DNA from 3 places in the Pseudomonas sp. RIT-To-2 genome. Region 3 is predicted to be linked to each of the others. Evidence: predicted binding sites of a transcription regulator. Region 3 holds the regulator's gene; each other region holds the start of a gene.
The links. Region 3 encodes sigma-54, which starts transcription at its own class of promoters, with help from an activator protein. Its sites were predicted from a motif close to ANTGGCATNNANNTTGCTNT; they were not measured.
Positions count from the first base shown of each region.

Region 1 (4,714 bases), on a different contig from region 3:
CTGCAGCGGACCCGGCCGCGTCACTTGCACCGCGCAGTATCAGGCGCACCGCATGCACCGCCGACGCGGCCAGCGTGAGAAGCCTGCGAAGACAATTGCGTGACTCAGGATGGTGCGCTGCACAGCTCCCCAGTGGCGCGAACCAGCGCCTGATGCTGCAACGGGTCCGCTTTTCGTGCACCGATGGCAGCCGCCAGCCAGCGTGGGCATTGGGTATCCGTGCGCGATGGGGCGAACGCGGCCAGGCGTTCCAGCAGTTGTTTCTGCAGCACATCCAGTTGCGGGCGGATTTCCTTGGCCAGGTCTGCGCGTGGCGTGGCCGGCGCACTGCCTTGTTGGTTCCATTGCGACAGCAGGCTGTATTGCACCAGCTTGTTGGCTTCGATCTGCGCGGCGAAGAACTGCTCGGCCAGGGTGCCGTCCAGCTTGTAGTCGGCGGCGAGCTTGCCAGCGCCAGCGATCACGTCCCGTTCGCGGGGCGCATCGAGCACCGGCTTGTGGCTGTCCCATTTGGTCAGGGCTACCTTGGGGGCGATCTCCAGGCGTTGCGCCACGCTATCGAGCAGTGGTGCAAGGGTGGCTGGGGCATCGGCGAAGGCGGGCAGGGTGATGGCTGTGGCGCACAGCAGCAGGCTGCGGGCAATGAAAGGGGGCATGGGCTTTCCTTGTTTTTATACGAATGACGGGCTTTATTGACGCATAAAAAAGACCTCCCGAAGGAGGCCTTTTTCAAATCACGCGGCTTGCGCCAGCGTCACGGGATCAGCAGCTGTAGTACAGCTCGTATTCCAGTGGGTGTACGAAGGTACGAACCTTGATTTCTTCTTCGCTTTTCAGGGCGATGTAAGCGTCGATGAAGTCGTCGCTGAAAACGCCGCCTTTGGTCAGGAACGCACGGCCTTTGTCCAGCTCTTCCAGGGCTTCTTTCAGGCTGCCGCAAACTTGTGGGATCTCTTTCGCCTCTTCAGGCGGCAGGTCGTACAGGTTTTTGTCAGCAGCGTCGCCAGGGTGGATCTTGTTCTGGATACCGTCCAGGCCGGCCATCAGCAGTGCTGCGAAGGCCAGGTACGGGTTGGCAGCCGGGTCCGGGAAGCGCGCTTCGATACGACGGCCGCGTGGGCTGTTGACGTAAGGAATACGGATGGAGGCGGAACGGTTGCGAGCCGAGTAGGCCAGCATCACGGGTGCTTCGAAACCTGGGACCAGACGCTTGTACGAGTTGGTCGACGGGTTGGTGAAGCCGTTCAGGGCCTTACCGTGCTTGATGATACCGCCGATGAAGTACAGGGCGGTGTCGGACAGGCCGGCATAGCCTTCGCCAGCGAAGGTGTTCTTGCCATCTTTGGCGATGGACATGTGCACGTGCATGCCCGAGCCGTTGTCGCCGTACAGAGGCTTTGGCATGAAGGTAGCGGTGCGACCGTAAGCGTCGGCAACGTTGTGCACGACGTACTTCAGGGTCTGGACTTCGTCAGCCTTCTTCACCAGGGTGTTGAACTTGACGCCGATTTCGTTCTGGCCGGCAGTCGCCACTTCGTGGTGGTGAACTTCAACGACCTGGCCCATTTCTTCCAGTGCGTTGCACATGGCAGTACGGATTTCGTGGTCGTGGTCGAACGGTGGAACCGGGAAGTAGCCGCCTTTGATACCAGGGCGGTGGCCCTTGTTGCCGCCTTCGACGTCCTGGTCGGACATCCACGAACCTTGTTCGGAGAAGATCTTGAACATGGAACCGGAAATGTCGGACTTGAACTTCACTTCGTCGAAGATGAAGAACTCTGGCTCCGGGCCGGCGAATACAGTGTCACCGATACCGGTCGACTTCAGGTATTCTTCAGCGCGGTGAGCGATGGCACGTGGGTCGCGATCGTAACCTTGCATGGTCGAAGGTTCGATGATGTCGCAAACCAGGATCAGCGTTGGCTCTTCGGTGAACGGGTCCAGAACGGCGGTTTCGTCGTCCGGCAGCAGGATCATGTCGGAGGCTTCGATGCCTTTCCAGCCAGCAATGGAGGAACCGTCGAACATCTTGCCGACTTCGAAGAAGTCATCTTCCAGCGCGTCACGGGCTGGCATGGTGACGTGGTGCTGGGTGCCTTTGGTGTCAGTGAAGCGCAGATCAATCCACTTGACGTCATGATCTTTGATGAGTTGAACCGACTTCGACATGTTGTCCTCCGGGGTGAATAAGGGCTGGTAGTGGTGAGCCCTGTAATTTGGGTGATGCCGGGCGCGATAGTCTGCCAAGGCAACCTGCCTCACAAGGGAGCAATTTGCATGCCAGTGCCCCGAGATGGGTTTTTTGCCCCAAACCCAGGCGTTTCGGCGTTTTTTTGGCAAATTGCGCCGTTTTGTCGCACTGATTTGATGCGCTAGCAATCCGTGGCGCACCATAATGACGCACAGAAAACCTTCTGTACGATAGTTGGTCAAACCTTGAGCAATTTCCGCTATAATCCTGCCCCCTCTTTTTCGGCTGGCACCTGGCGCGCTGTTTTTTCATGAAACTAATCGTAAAAGTCTTCCCAGAGATCACTATCAAGAGCCGGCCGGTTCGCAAGAACTTCATCCGCCAGCTCGCCAAGAACATCCGCGTCGTGCTCCGTGAACTGGACCCGAAGCTGGTGGTCGAGGGCGTGTGGGACAACCTCACGGTCGTCACCCGCGTTGAAGATGCGAAAATCCAGCGCGAAATGATCGAGCGGCTGCGCTGCGTCCCGGGCATCACCCATTTCCTTCAGGTGGACGAATACCCCTTAGGCGAAATGGATGACCTGGTCGAGCAGTGCCGCAAGCATTTCGGTGACCAGCTGCCGGGCAAGATGTTCGCGGTGCGCTGCAAGCGCGCCGGCAGGCATACCTTTACCTCCATGGACGTGGACCGCTACGTGGGCAGCCAGCTGCGCCGCCTGTGTGGTGCGGCCGGCATCGAGCTGAAGAACCCGGACGTCGAAGTGCGCCTGGAGATCCGCGACAAGCGCGTGTTCATCATCCACAGCCAGCACCAGGGCATCGGCGGCTACCCGCTGGGTTCGCTGGAGCAGACCCTGGTGTTGATGTCCGGTGGTTTCGACTCCACCGTGGCCGCCTACCAGATGATGCGCCGCGGCCTGATGACCCACTTCTGCTTCTTCAACCTGGGCGGCCGCGCCCACGAGCTGGGCGTGATGGAAGTCGCGCACTTCCTGTGGAAGAAGTACGGCAGTTCCCAGCGCGTGCTGTTCATCAGCATTCCGTTCGAGGAAGTGGTGGGCGAGCTGCTGAGCAAGGTCGACAACAGCCACATGGGCGTGATTCTCAAGCGCATGATGCTGCGCGCCGCCAGCCGCATGGCCGATCGTCTGCAAATTGATGCCCTGGTGACCGGCGAAGCCATCTCGCAAGTGTCGAGCCAGACGCTTCCGAACCTGTCCGTCATCAGCGCGGCAACCGACAAGCTGCTGCTGCGTCCATTGCTTGCCAGCCATAAGCAGGACATCATTGACCAGGCCAACGAAATCGGCACCGCCGACTTCGCCAAGCACATGCCTGAATATTGCGGGGTGATTTCGGTCAACCCCACCACCAAGGCCAAGCCTCACCGCGTTGCCCATGAAGAACAGCAGTTCGACATGGCCGTGCTGGAGCGGGCCCTGGAACGCGCCAAGCTGGTCTCCATCGACAATGTAATCGATGAACTGGGCCAGGATATCGAGATCGAGGAAGTTGGCCAGGCACTGGCCGGCCAGGTGATCGTCGATATCCGTCATCCGGACGCCCAGGAAGACGAGCCCCTTGAACTCGAAGGCATCGAGGTCAAGGCATTGCCGTTCTATGCACTGAACAGCCGTTTCAAGGAACTGGACCCCACCCGTCAGTACCTGCTGTATTGCGACAAAGGCGTGATGAGTCGCCTGCATGCCCACCACTTGCTCAGTGAGGGACATGCCAATGTGCGCGTTTATCGACCGAGCTAAGCGCCCGGGGCTGTTTGCCTGTGGCCTGCGTCACCGGCCCCCCGACGCCAACGACAAGCTGTAACGGCTTTGTCGGACTCTAAGTCAAATCGCTGTCACAACCTGTCAGCACACCGAATCCTCTGATCGAGATACACAAGTGATCGAAAATCTACGTAACATCGCCATCATCGCTCACGTTGACCATGGTAAAACCACCCTGGTAGACAAACTGCTGCGTCAATCGGGCACCCTGGAGCGCAACGAGCTCAACGACGAGCGCGTGATGGACTCCAACGACCAGGAGAAAGAGCGCGGTATTACCATTCTGGCGAAAAACACCGCCATCAACTGGAATGGTTACCACATCAACATCGTCGACACCCCCGGCCACGCCGACTTCGGCGGTGAAGTAGAGCGCGTGATGTCGATGGTCGACTCCGTTCTGCTGCTGGTTGACGCTCAAGACGGCCCTATGCCGCAAACTCGCTTCGTGACCAAAAAGGCGTTCGAAGCCGGTCTGAAGCCGATCGTGGTCATCAACAAGGTTGACCGTCCGGGCGCGCGTCCTGATTGGGTTCTGGACCAGATCTTCGATCTGTTCGACAACCTGGGTGCCACCGACGAACAGCTGGACTTCAAAGTCGTCTACGCCTCGGCCATCAACGGCATCGCCGGCCTGGACCACACCGACATGGCCGAAGACATGACCCCGCTGTACCAGGCGGTCGTGGACCACGTTCCGGCTCCGGCCGTTGACCGTGACGGTCCGTTCCAGA
Region 1 covers NZ_JAPYKM010000008.1:158,171-162,884, forward strand. Annotated here, with positions in the region: gene QBK88_RS09975 (chorismate mutase) at 105-656, opposite strand; gene glnA (glutamate--ammonia ligase) at 763-2,169, opposite strand; gene thiI (tRNA uracil 4-sulfurtransferase ThiI) at 2,502-3,956, shown strand; gene typA (translational GTPase TypA) at 4,096-4,714, shown strand, end outside.
Region 1: the regulator sigma-54 is predicted to act here: its motif matches at 2,266-2,285, upstream of glnA (glutamate--ammonia ligase).

Region 2 (4,714 bases), on a different contig from region 3:
TCTTGGAACCGTCCTTGCCTTCGGCGTCGAAGCCGCCCACCACCAGGTTGCCCTGGGCGATGGCGTAGACGTTGCCGTCGATACCCTTGAGCGGGGTCATCAGCAGGCTGCCGCCGCGCAGGCTCTTGGAGTTACCGATGGACGACACGGTGACGTCGATGGTCTGCCCGGGCTTGGAGAACGGTGGCAGGTCGGCGTGGATGGACACCGCTGCGACGTTCTTCAGCTGGGTGGTGCCGGTACCGGTGGGCACCTTGATACCGAACTGCGCCAGCATGTTGTTGAAGGTCTGCAGGGTGAACGGGGTCTGGGTGGTCTGATCACCCGTGCCGTCCAGGCCCACGACCAGGCCGTAGCCGATCAGTTGGTTGGAACGCACGCCGGAAATGCTCGCGATGTCCTTCAACCGCTCGGCCTGGGCAGCGGTTGCCGCGGTCAGGGCCGAAGCGGCGAGCAGGGTCACGGCCATCAGGTGCTTGAGTTTACGCATGGTCGTGGTTACCTAGAAAGGCCAGTAGGGGCTCATGAAGAAACGGTCCAGCCAACCGGTCTGGTTGGACTCGGCGAACGCACCGGTGCCCGAGTAGGTAATGCGTGCATCGGCGACACGGGTCGACGACACGGTGTTGTCGGTGGCGATGTCGTCGGCGCGGATCAAGCCGGCGATGCGCACCAGTTCCTCACCGGTGTTAAGCGTCAGCCACTTCTCGCCACGTACCGACAGGATGCCGTTGGGCAGCACGTCGGCCACGGTCACGGTGATGGAGCCGGTCAGGCTGTTGGCCTGGTCAGCCTTGGCGGTGCCGTCGGTGGCGCGGGTGCCGGTGTAGCCAGCGTCCAGGCTCAACTTGCCGCCAGTGACCGGGTTGGTGGTGGACACGCCACCGCCAAACAGCGAAGTCAGGCCCAGCGAGGTGCTGGAGTCCTTGGTCAGCTTGGAGTCAGCGCTCTTGCTGGCCGCGGTTTTCTCGGCCAGGGTCACGGTGATGATGTCACCCACCCGGAACGCCTTGCGGTCGGTGTACAGGTTCTGGTCGAAACCGGACTGGTAGATGGAGCCGTTGTTCGACGCCGCAGGCAGCGGGGTGCGCGGAAGCACCGGCGCGTAGTACGGGTCATTGGGCTTGGGCGGCGGCGACATGCAACCCGACAACAAAGCGATCCCACTCAAGGCAAGAACACTGGACAAACGACTCATGACACTGACCTCACGGTGTTGCTGGCGCCGACGGCGCCGTGTGGCTGAATTACAGATTCTGAGTGACGTACTGGAGCATCTGGTCAGCCGTCGAGATCACTTTGGAGTTCATCTCGTACGCCCGCTGAGTGGTGATCATGTTCACCAGCTCTTCAACGGTGCTGACGTTGGAGTTTTCCAGGGTGTTCTGCAGGGTGGTGCCGAAACCGTTCAGGCCTGGGGTACCCACTTGCGGCGCGCCGCTGGAAGCGGTTTCCAGGTACAGGTTGCTGCCGATGGCTTGCAGGCCGGCCGGGTTGATGAAGTCGGCGGTCTGCAGGTTGCCGATCACGGTGGACGTGGCGCTGGCGGCGGTGGTGATCGAGACGGTGCCGTCGGTACCCACGGTGAAGGTCTGGGCGTTGGTCGGTACCACGATGGCCGGGTTCAGGGCGTTGCCGCTGGCGGTCACGATCTGGCCGTTGGAGTCCAGGTGGAAGGTACCGTCGCGGGTGTACGCGGTGGTGCCGTCGGCCTGGGTGATCTGGAAGAAACCACGGCCGTTGATGGCCATGTCCAGCGGCTGGTCAGTGGTGGCCAGGCTGCCGGCAGTGAAGTTCTTCTGGGTGCCGACGATGCGCACACCGGTACCCAGTTGCAGGCCGGACGGCAGTTCGGTGTCCGTGGTGGAGTTGGCACCCGGTTGACGCTTGGTCTGATAGAGCAGGTCCTGGAACTCGGCGCGGTCGGCCTTGAAGCCGGTGGTCGAAACGTTGGCCAGGTTGTTGGAAATGGTGGTCAGGTTCATGTCCTGAGCAGCCAGGCCGGTCTTGCTGACGTAAAGTGCCGGAAGCATTCTGTTCTCCTATGTGCGCGCCTGTTTTTCGCCGCGCCCAGTCATTTATCAGGTGTTCTGCAAGACCCGCGCCATGGATTCATCATCCTCCTTGGCGGTAGTCATCATCTTGATGTGCAATTCGAACTGTTTGGACAAGGCCAGCACCGAGGTCATCTCTTCCACGGCATTGACGTTGCTGGCCTGCAGGAACCCGGAGGTGATGCTGGAGGTGGCATCGGCCGCCGCTGGCTGGCCATCCTTGGTGTGCAGCAGGCCATCGGTGCCCTTGACCAGGTTGCGCGGGTCGGGCTTGACCAGCTTGATGCGGTCTACCTGGGCCATCACTTCCGGGCCTTCGCCCATGGAGCGGATGCTGATGGTGCCGTCGCTACCCACTTCGATCTGCTGCTCGGGCGGCACGGCGATCGGGCCGCCGTTGCCCATGACCGGCAAACCGTTGCCGTCGCGCAGCACGCCCAGCGCGTCGACGTTCATGCTGGCCATGCGCACATAGCCTTCGCTGCCGTCCGGGGCCTGCACGGCGATGTAGCTATCACCGTCAGCGGACACGTCCAGGTCACGACCGGTCGCCACCATGGCACCGGGGGTGAAATCGGTGCCGGGGCTTTCGGTCATGGCGTAGGCACGCGACGCATATACGTCACCAAACACCGGCATGGAGCGGGCCTGTTCCAGGTCGCGCTGAAAGCCGTTGGTGGAAACGTTGGCCAGGTTGTTGGCGTGAGCCTTCATCGCCAACGAGTTCTGGTTGGCGCCGGTCATTGCCACGTAAAGCATTTTGTCCAAGGTATGTCTCCCATGACGGGCGAATGCCGCCCAGCACTGTACTGGCAGGGACAAAGCAACAAGCGGGCCAAGGTTGAAAAAGCCTTTGTACACCCGGTGTTACAGGCACATCGGCATGCAGGGCGCCCTTCCCCGCCCGGCAGCAGAGACGGAAAAACGGCGCGTGGTTGCCGGTTGGCGGCAAGGGCGCGTCAGAAAACCTTGATTCAGCCCGCGGCGCAGGTGTGGGGCTGGCGGGCAAGCCCGTGTTTGCAGGGCGCACAGCCCTCGATTCTGCAGACATGAAAAACCCGGGCATCTAGCCCGGGTCTTGTGCTGCAGCCACAACCATCAGGTCATCTGGATGGTGGTCTGCATGATGGTGCTTTCGGTGGAAATGGTCTTGGCGTTGGCCTGGTAGTTGGACTGCGCCTTGATCAGGTTCACCAGCTCCTGGGTCAGGTCGACGTTGGAGTCTTCCAGCGAGGAAGCGGTCAGGTCACCCATGGTGCCCGTGCCTGGGGTACCGATCACCGGCACGCCCGAGGCATAGGTTTCGCGCCAGTCGGTACCACCGGCCGGGCTCAGGCCCTGGACGTTGGCGAAGTTGGCGAGCGCGACCTGACCGATGATGTTGGTCTTGCCGTTGGTGAAGGTGGCGGTCAGCTGGCCAGTGTCACTGACCGACAGGGCCGACAGTTCGCCGGTGGCGTAGCCGTCCTGGTCCTTGGCAGTAGTGGCCGAAGTGGCGTTGTACTGGGTCAGGTTGGTCATGTCCAGGTTGATCGAGGTCGAAGCCGTCGAACCGTTGGATGCCCAGGTACCATCAGTGGCCTCGGCGGCCGGCACCCAGTTGGACAGGTCGAAGGTACCGTCGGCGTTGACACCCAGCGAGGTGGAAGTACCGGCCGTCTGGGTGTAGCTGTAGGAGCCATCGGAGTTGAACGTGATGGTGTTGGCCATCGGCGTGGCACCGGCATCAACGTTGGTGGTGCTGTCGACGTTGGTCGCCGGCGACACGGGGTTGCGGCCGTCGATGGTGGTGTACATGGTCCAGGTGTTGGCCGTGTCATCCTTCACGAAGTACTGGTTCAGCTGGTGGGCGTTGCCCTGGCTGTCGTACACGTCGGTGTTGAAGGTGTAGTTGTAGCTGCTGGTGTTGCTGGCACTGAACGGGGTGACGGTCGGGGCGGTCGCGCTGGAGTTCAGGTTGACGGTTTCCGAGATCGAGCTGGTGGCTTTGGGCGCCAGGTTCGAGGTGTCGATGGCCAGGTTCGACAGCACGCCGGAGGTCAGCTTGCCGGTGGTGTCGGTGGTGTAGCCCTGCAGGTTGTTACCGCTGGAGTCGACGATGTTGCCCGATTTGTCGCTGTAGAACGCACCGGCACGGGTATACAGCTTCGAGCCGTTGTCGCTCAGCACGAAGAAGCCGTTGCCGTTGATGGCCATGTCCAGGCTGTTGCCGGTGGATTCGATGTTGCCCTGGGTGAACTGTTGCGATACGGCGGCGGTGGTCACACCGCTACCGACCGTGGTCTTGCCCGAGGTGCCACGGATGGAGGCCGCGTACTGGTCGGCGAATTCTGCGCGCGACGATTTGAAACCGGTGGTGGCGACGTTGGCAATGTTGTTGCCGGTGACGTCCAGGGCTTTGTTGGCTGCTGCCAGGCCACTGAGGCCGACGTTGAAAGACATGTTTTCACTCCTGCGCCGTAGCCGGCATTAAATTCCGATGGTTTGGACAGCAGACAGGGCAACACTGGAGCCCGTTGCAAGGTTCAGCGTCATGGCGCCACCGCTGGTGGTGGCCATGGTCACGCTGTTGACCGTGGTCGGCAGGTTGGTGGTCATCACGGTCGAGGTACCGTCGACGGTGGCCACTGCCTTGAAGGTGTAGATGCCGGAGGCCGCGG
Region 2 covers NZ_JAPYKM010000011.1:157,826-162,539, forward strand. Annotated here, with positions in the region: gene QBK88_RS12760 (flagellar basal body P-ring protein FlgI) at 1-490, opposite strand, end outside; gene flgH (flagellar basal body L-ring protein FlgH) at 503-1,198, opposite strand; gene flgG (flagellar basal-body rod protein FlgG) at 1,248-2,033, opposite strand; gene QBK88_RS12775 (flagellar basal body rod protein FlgF) at 2,082-2,822, opposite strand; gene flgE (flagellar hook protein FlgE) at 3,153-4,496, opposite strand; gene QBK88_RS12785 (flagellar hook assembly protein FlgD) at 4,524-4,714, opposite strand, start outside.
Region 2: the regulator sigma-54 is predicted to act here: its motif matches at 2,875-2,894, upstream of QBK88_RS12775 (flagellar basal body rod protein FlgF).

Region 3 (4,714 bases):
CCACGGGGGCGCCGTCGATGGCGTCGTAGTCGATCTTGTGTTCCAGGTGCAGCAGGGCGCTGACCGGCGATGTCAGGCCGGGCAGGCGACAATGGGGGATGGCGATGCCGTTGCCAAAACCGGTGGAACCGAGTTTTTCACGGGCGATCAGGCTGTCGAACACCACCTGCATCTCCAGCCCCGGCACTTCGCGAGCAAAGAAGGTGGCGATGGTTTCGATGGCTTTCTTTTTACTGCCGCCCGGCACGTTCACGAGGGAACGGCCGGGGGTCAGGATATGTTGAAGTTGAGTCATGAGTGGGGAGGGTCAGCGGGCAGTCGCGCCTTGCAGCAGACTCTGCTGTTTTTCCTTATGCTTTTTGAGTTGGCGGTCGAGCTTGTCGGTGAGCAGGTCGATGGCCGCGTACATGTCGTCATGCTCCGCGTTGGCCACTACTTCGCCACCGGGTACGCGCAGGGTGGCCTCGATTTTCTGTTTCAGCTTCTCGACCTCCATGATGACCTGCACGTTGGTGATCTTGTCGAAATGGCGCTCCAATCGGTCCAGTTTCTCACCGATGTAAGTGCGCATGGCGTCGGTCACAACCAGTTGATGTCCACTGATGTTGACTTGCATACCGCTTTCTCCTTATTGCCAGTGCATAAAGAGACAGGTCGGATAACCTGCCACTGGAACGCTGTGGCTCATCTGGCGCGCCCACCGGCGGCGCTTGCGCGCCGCCAGGATCACATCAACCGCTTGCGTTCGCTGGACGGCGCGATCCCAAGGGATTCACGGTACTTGGCGACAGTGCGGCGGGCTACCTGGATGCCTTGTGCCTCCAGTAAACCAGCGATCTTGCTGTCACTCAATGGCTTTTTCTGATTTTCGGCGGCAACCAGTTTCTTGATGATCGCGCGAATTGCCGTGGACGAGCATTCACCGCCTTCGGAGGTGCTGACGTGGCTGGAGAAAAAGTATTTCAGCTCGTATATGCCACGCGGCGTGTGCATGTATTTCTGCGTGGTCACCCGCGAAATGGTCGACTCGTGCATGCCCACCGCTTCAGCGATATCGTGCAGTACCAGTGGCTTCATGGCCTCGTCGCCGTAGTCAAGGAAACCACGCTGGTGCTCGACGATCTGGCTGGCCACCTTCATCAGGGTTTCGTTGCGGCTTTGCAGGCTCTTGATGAACCAGCGCGCTTCCTGCAACTGGTTGCGCATGAAGGTGTTGTCGGCGCTGGTATCGGCGCGGCGCACGAAGCCGGCGTACTGAGGGTTGACCCGCAGGCGCGGCACCGCTTCCTGGTTCAGTTCCACCAGCCAGCGTTCGTTGTCCTTGCGCACGATCACGTCCGGCACCACGTATTCGGCTTCGGTGGACTCGATCTGCGAGCCAGGGCGCGGGTTGAGGCTCTGCACCAGCTCGATCACCTGGCGCAGTTCGTCTTCCTTGAGCTTCATGCGCCGCATCAGCTGGCTGTAGTCGCGGCTGCCCAGCAGGTCGATGTACTCGGCCACCAGACGCTGGGCTTCCGCCAGCCACAGGGTCTTGGCGGGCATCTGGCGCAATTGCAGCAGCAGGCACTCGCTAAGGTCGCGGGCACCAATGCCGGCGGGCTCGAACTGCTGGATGCGGTGCAGCACGGCCTCGACTTCGTCCAGCTCGATGTCGAGCTCCGGGTCGAAGGAGTCGCAGATTTCCTGCAAGGTCTCGTCCAGGTAGCCCTGGTTGTTGATGCAGTCGATCAGGGTGACGGCGATCAGCCGGTCGGTGTCGGACATGGGCGCCAGGTTCAGTTGCCACAGCAGATGGCTCTGCAGGCTCTCGCCGGCCGACGTGCGGGTGGTGAAGTCCCATTCGTCGTCATCGTTGCTGGGCAGGCTGCTGGCGCTGGTCTGATAGATGTCTTCCCAGGCGGTGTCGACGGGAAGCTCGTTGGGAATGCGTTCGCTCCACTCGCCATCTTCGAGGTTGTCGACGGTGGGTGCGGTGGTTTCCTGGTAGCTGGGCTCCTGGATTTCCGGCGTGACCTGCTGCTCGGCCTTGTCGGCCATCGGGTCGCTGTTGTCGAAATCGTCGCCTTCTTCCTGGCGCTCGAGCATGGGGTTGGATTCCAGGGCCTCCTGGATTTCCTGCTGGAGGTCCAGGGTGGAGAGCTGGAGGAGGCGGATGGCCTGTTGCAACTGCGGTGTCATCGTCAGTTGCTGGCCCATTCTTAGGACGAGCGATGGTTTCATGGCAGGGGCTTAACACCTTATTCGCCGGCGCAAAGCGCCATCCACTACAGGGCGCCGAGGCTCTCGGCTTTTGTCGTAAGCAAATTATATGCCTGAAACCGAAGTGTTTGCCTAGAGCGATGCCGCAATAAAAGCCCCGTGGGGCTAAAAAAATGCGACACGCCCAGGCATCAAGCCAAACACCTCGCCTTTACAGGCGGAACTCGTGACCGAGGTAAACCTCTTTCACCAGTTGGTTTGCCAGGATGGTTTCGGCATCGCCCTCGGCGATCAACTGGCCATCGTTGACGATGTAAGCGGTTTCGCAGATGTCCAGTGTCTCGCGAACGTTGTGGTCGGTGATCAACACCCCGATACCCTTGTTCTTGAGGTGGTGGATGATCTGCTTGATGTCGCCGACCGAAATCGGGTCGACACCGGCGAACGGTTCGTCCAGCAGGATGAACTTGGGCGCGGTGGCCAGGGCGCGGGCGATTTCCACTCGGCGCCGCTCACCACCGGACAGGCTCATGCCCAGGTTGTCGCGAATATGGGTGATGTGGAACTCCTGCAGCAGGCTTTCCAGCTCCTTGAGGCGCCCGGGCTTGTCCAGCTCCTTGCGCGTCTCCAGGATCGCCATGATGTTGTCCGACACCGACAGCTTGCGGAAGATCGAGGCTTCCTGTGGCAGGTAGCCGATACCGGAGCGTGCGCGGCCGTGCATCGGCTGGTGGCTGACGTCCAGGTCGTCGATGAGCACGCGACCCTGGTCCGCCTGCACCAGGCCGACGATCATGTAGAAGCAGGTGGTCTTGCCGGCGCCGTTGGGCCCCAGCAGGCCGACGATCTGCCCGCTTTCGATGGACATGCTGACGTCACGCACCACTTGCCGGCCCTTGTAGGCCTTGGCCAGGTGCTGGGCTTTGAGAGTCGCCATTACTTGCCCTGCTGCTGGTCGGTTTTGCTTTTCGGCTGGATGACCATGTCGATCCGTGGACGCGGCGCCGTGATCTTGGTGCCATTGGCACGGCCAGCGTTGACCACCTGCTTGACGGTGTCGTAGATGATCTTCTCACCTTCGGAGGTATTGCCGTCGTTCACCACCTTGGCCTGGTCGATCAGGGTGATGTGGTTCAGCGCCGACTGGTACTGGATGGTCTTGCCCCAACCCTGCACGATCGGCTTGTCGATGGCCGGCTTCTGCTCGTAGTAGGCCAGGTTGCCCACGGAGGTGAAGGTGTCCACGTCGCCCTGCGCGTTTCGGGTGATGGTCACGGTGTTGCCGGTGATCTTCATGGTGCCTTGGGTAATGATCACATTGCCCTTGTAGACAGCCACGCCCTGCTTGTCATCCAGTTGCGCATCGTCGGACTGGATGTGGATCGGTTGGTCGCGGTCCGTTGGCAGTGCCCAGGCGCTAACGCTCCCCAGTGCAGAGCCCAGGGAGAGCAATAAAGGGAGGGTTTTAACGAGCCTCATACAATCCTCTTACGTTGGACAGCAAGTTGATCTTGCTGTCTTTCAAATATGCCTTCATGCCCTTGCCCGTAGAGACGCCACCGGCGCCGTCGATTCTAACGTCTCGGTCTGTCTGCGCATATTGCTGTTGTGGGAATACCGTCATGCGTGTGCTGGTAATCAGGGTAGGGCGGTCTTTCTGGTCGGTACGGGCGATGCGCACGTTGTCGATAAGCTCGACCTGGGTGCCGTCCGGGTTCACTTCGCCCTTGTCGCTGGTCACATGCCATGGGTATACGGTGCCACGGTACAGGTTCATGTCCGGGTTCGTCACCTTGGTGATCTGGCTGGCCTGCATGTGCTCGACCTTGTCGGCGGTCATGCGGTATTGCACGCCCCCATCCGGCAGGTACTGCACGCTGTGGGCGTTGATGGCGTAATAGTCGATGGCACTGTCGTCGATGGCCGCGGCGGGCTTTTCGAGGAAGGTGTCCGGGTTGATGTTCCAATAGCCGACCGAGACGAAGATCGCCACGATGACGCAGAACAGCAGTAGGTTGCGCAGTTTTTTGCTCGGCATGGGAAACTCTATAAATAGGCGGCCAAGGCCGCTTCGAGGTTGCCTTGGGCGCGCAGGATCAGCTCGCAGAACTCGCGGGCGGCGCCTTCGCCGCCACGGGCCTGGGTGACGCCGTCGGCATGTTCGCGCACGAATGGCGTGGCGTTGGCCACCGCCATGCCCAGGCCGACGCGGCGAATAGGCGCCAGGTCGGGCAGGTCATCGCCCAGGTAGGCTACCTGTTCATAGCTTAGGCCCAGTTGCGCCAGAAGCTCGTCCAATACCACCAATTTGTCTTCGCGGCCCTGGAACAGGTGGGCGATGCCCAGGCTCTTGGCCCGGCGCTCGACGATGGGGTTCTTGCGCCCGGTGATGATGGCGGTGGCCACCCCCGAGTTGATCAGCATCTTGATACCCTGGCCATCCAGGGTATTGAAGGTCTTGAGTTCGCTGCCGTCTTCCAGGAAGTACAAACGACCGTCGGTCAGTACGCCG
Region 3 covers NZ_JAPYKM010000002.1:278,058-282,771, reverse strand. Annotated here, with positions in the region: gene ptsN (PTS IIA-like nitrogen regulatory protein PtsN) at 1-295, opposite strand, end outside; gene hpf (ribosome hibernation-promoting factor, HPF/YfiA family) at 308-616, opposite strand; gene QBK88_RS03250 (RNA polymerase factor sigma-54) at 727-2,223, opposite strand; gene lptB (LPS export ABC transporter ATP-binding protein) at 2,414-3,139, opposite strand; gene lptA (lipopolysaccharide transport periplasmic protein LptA) at 3,139-3,681, opposite strand; gene lptC (LPS export ABC transporter periplasmic protein LptC) at 3,668-4,240, opposite strand; gene QBK88_RS03230 (KdsC family phosphatase) at 4,249-4,714, opposite strand, start outside.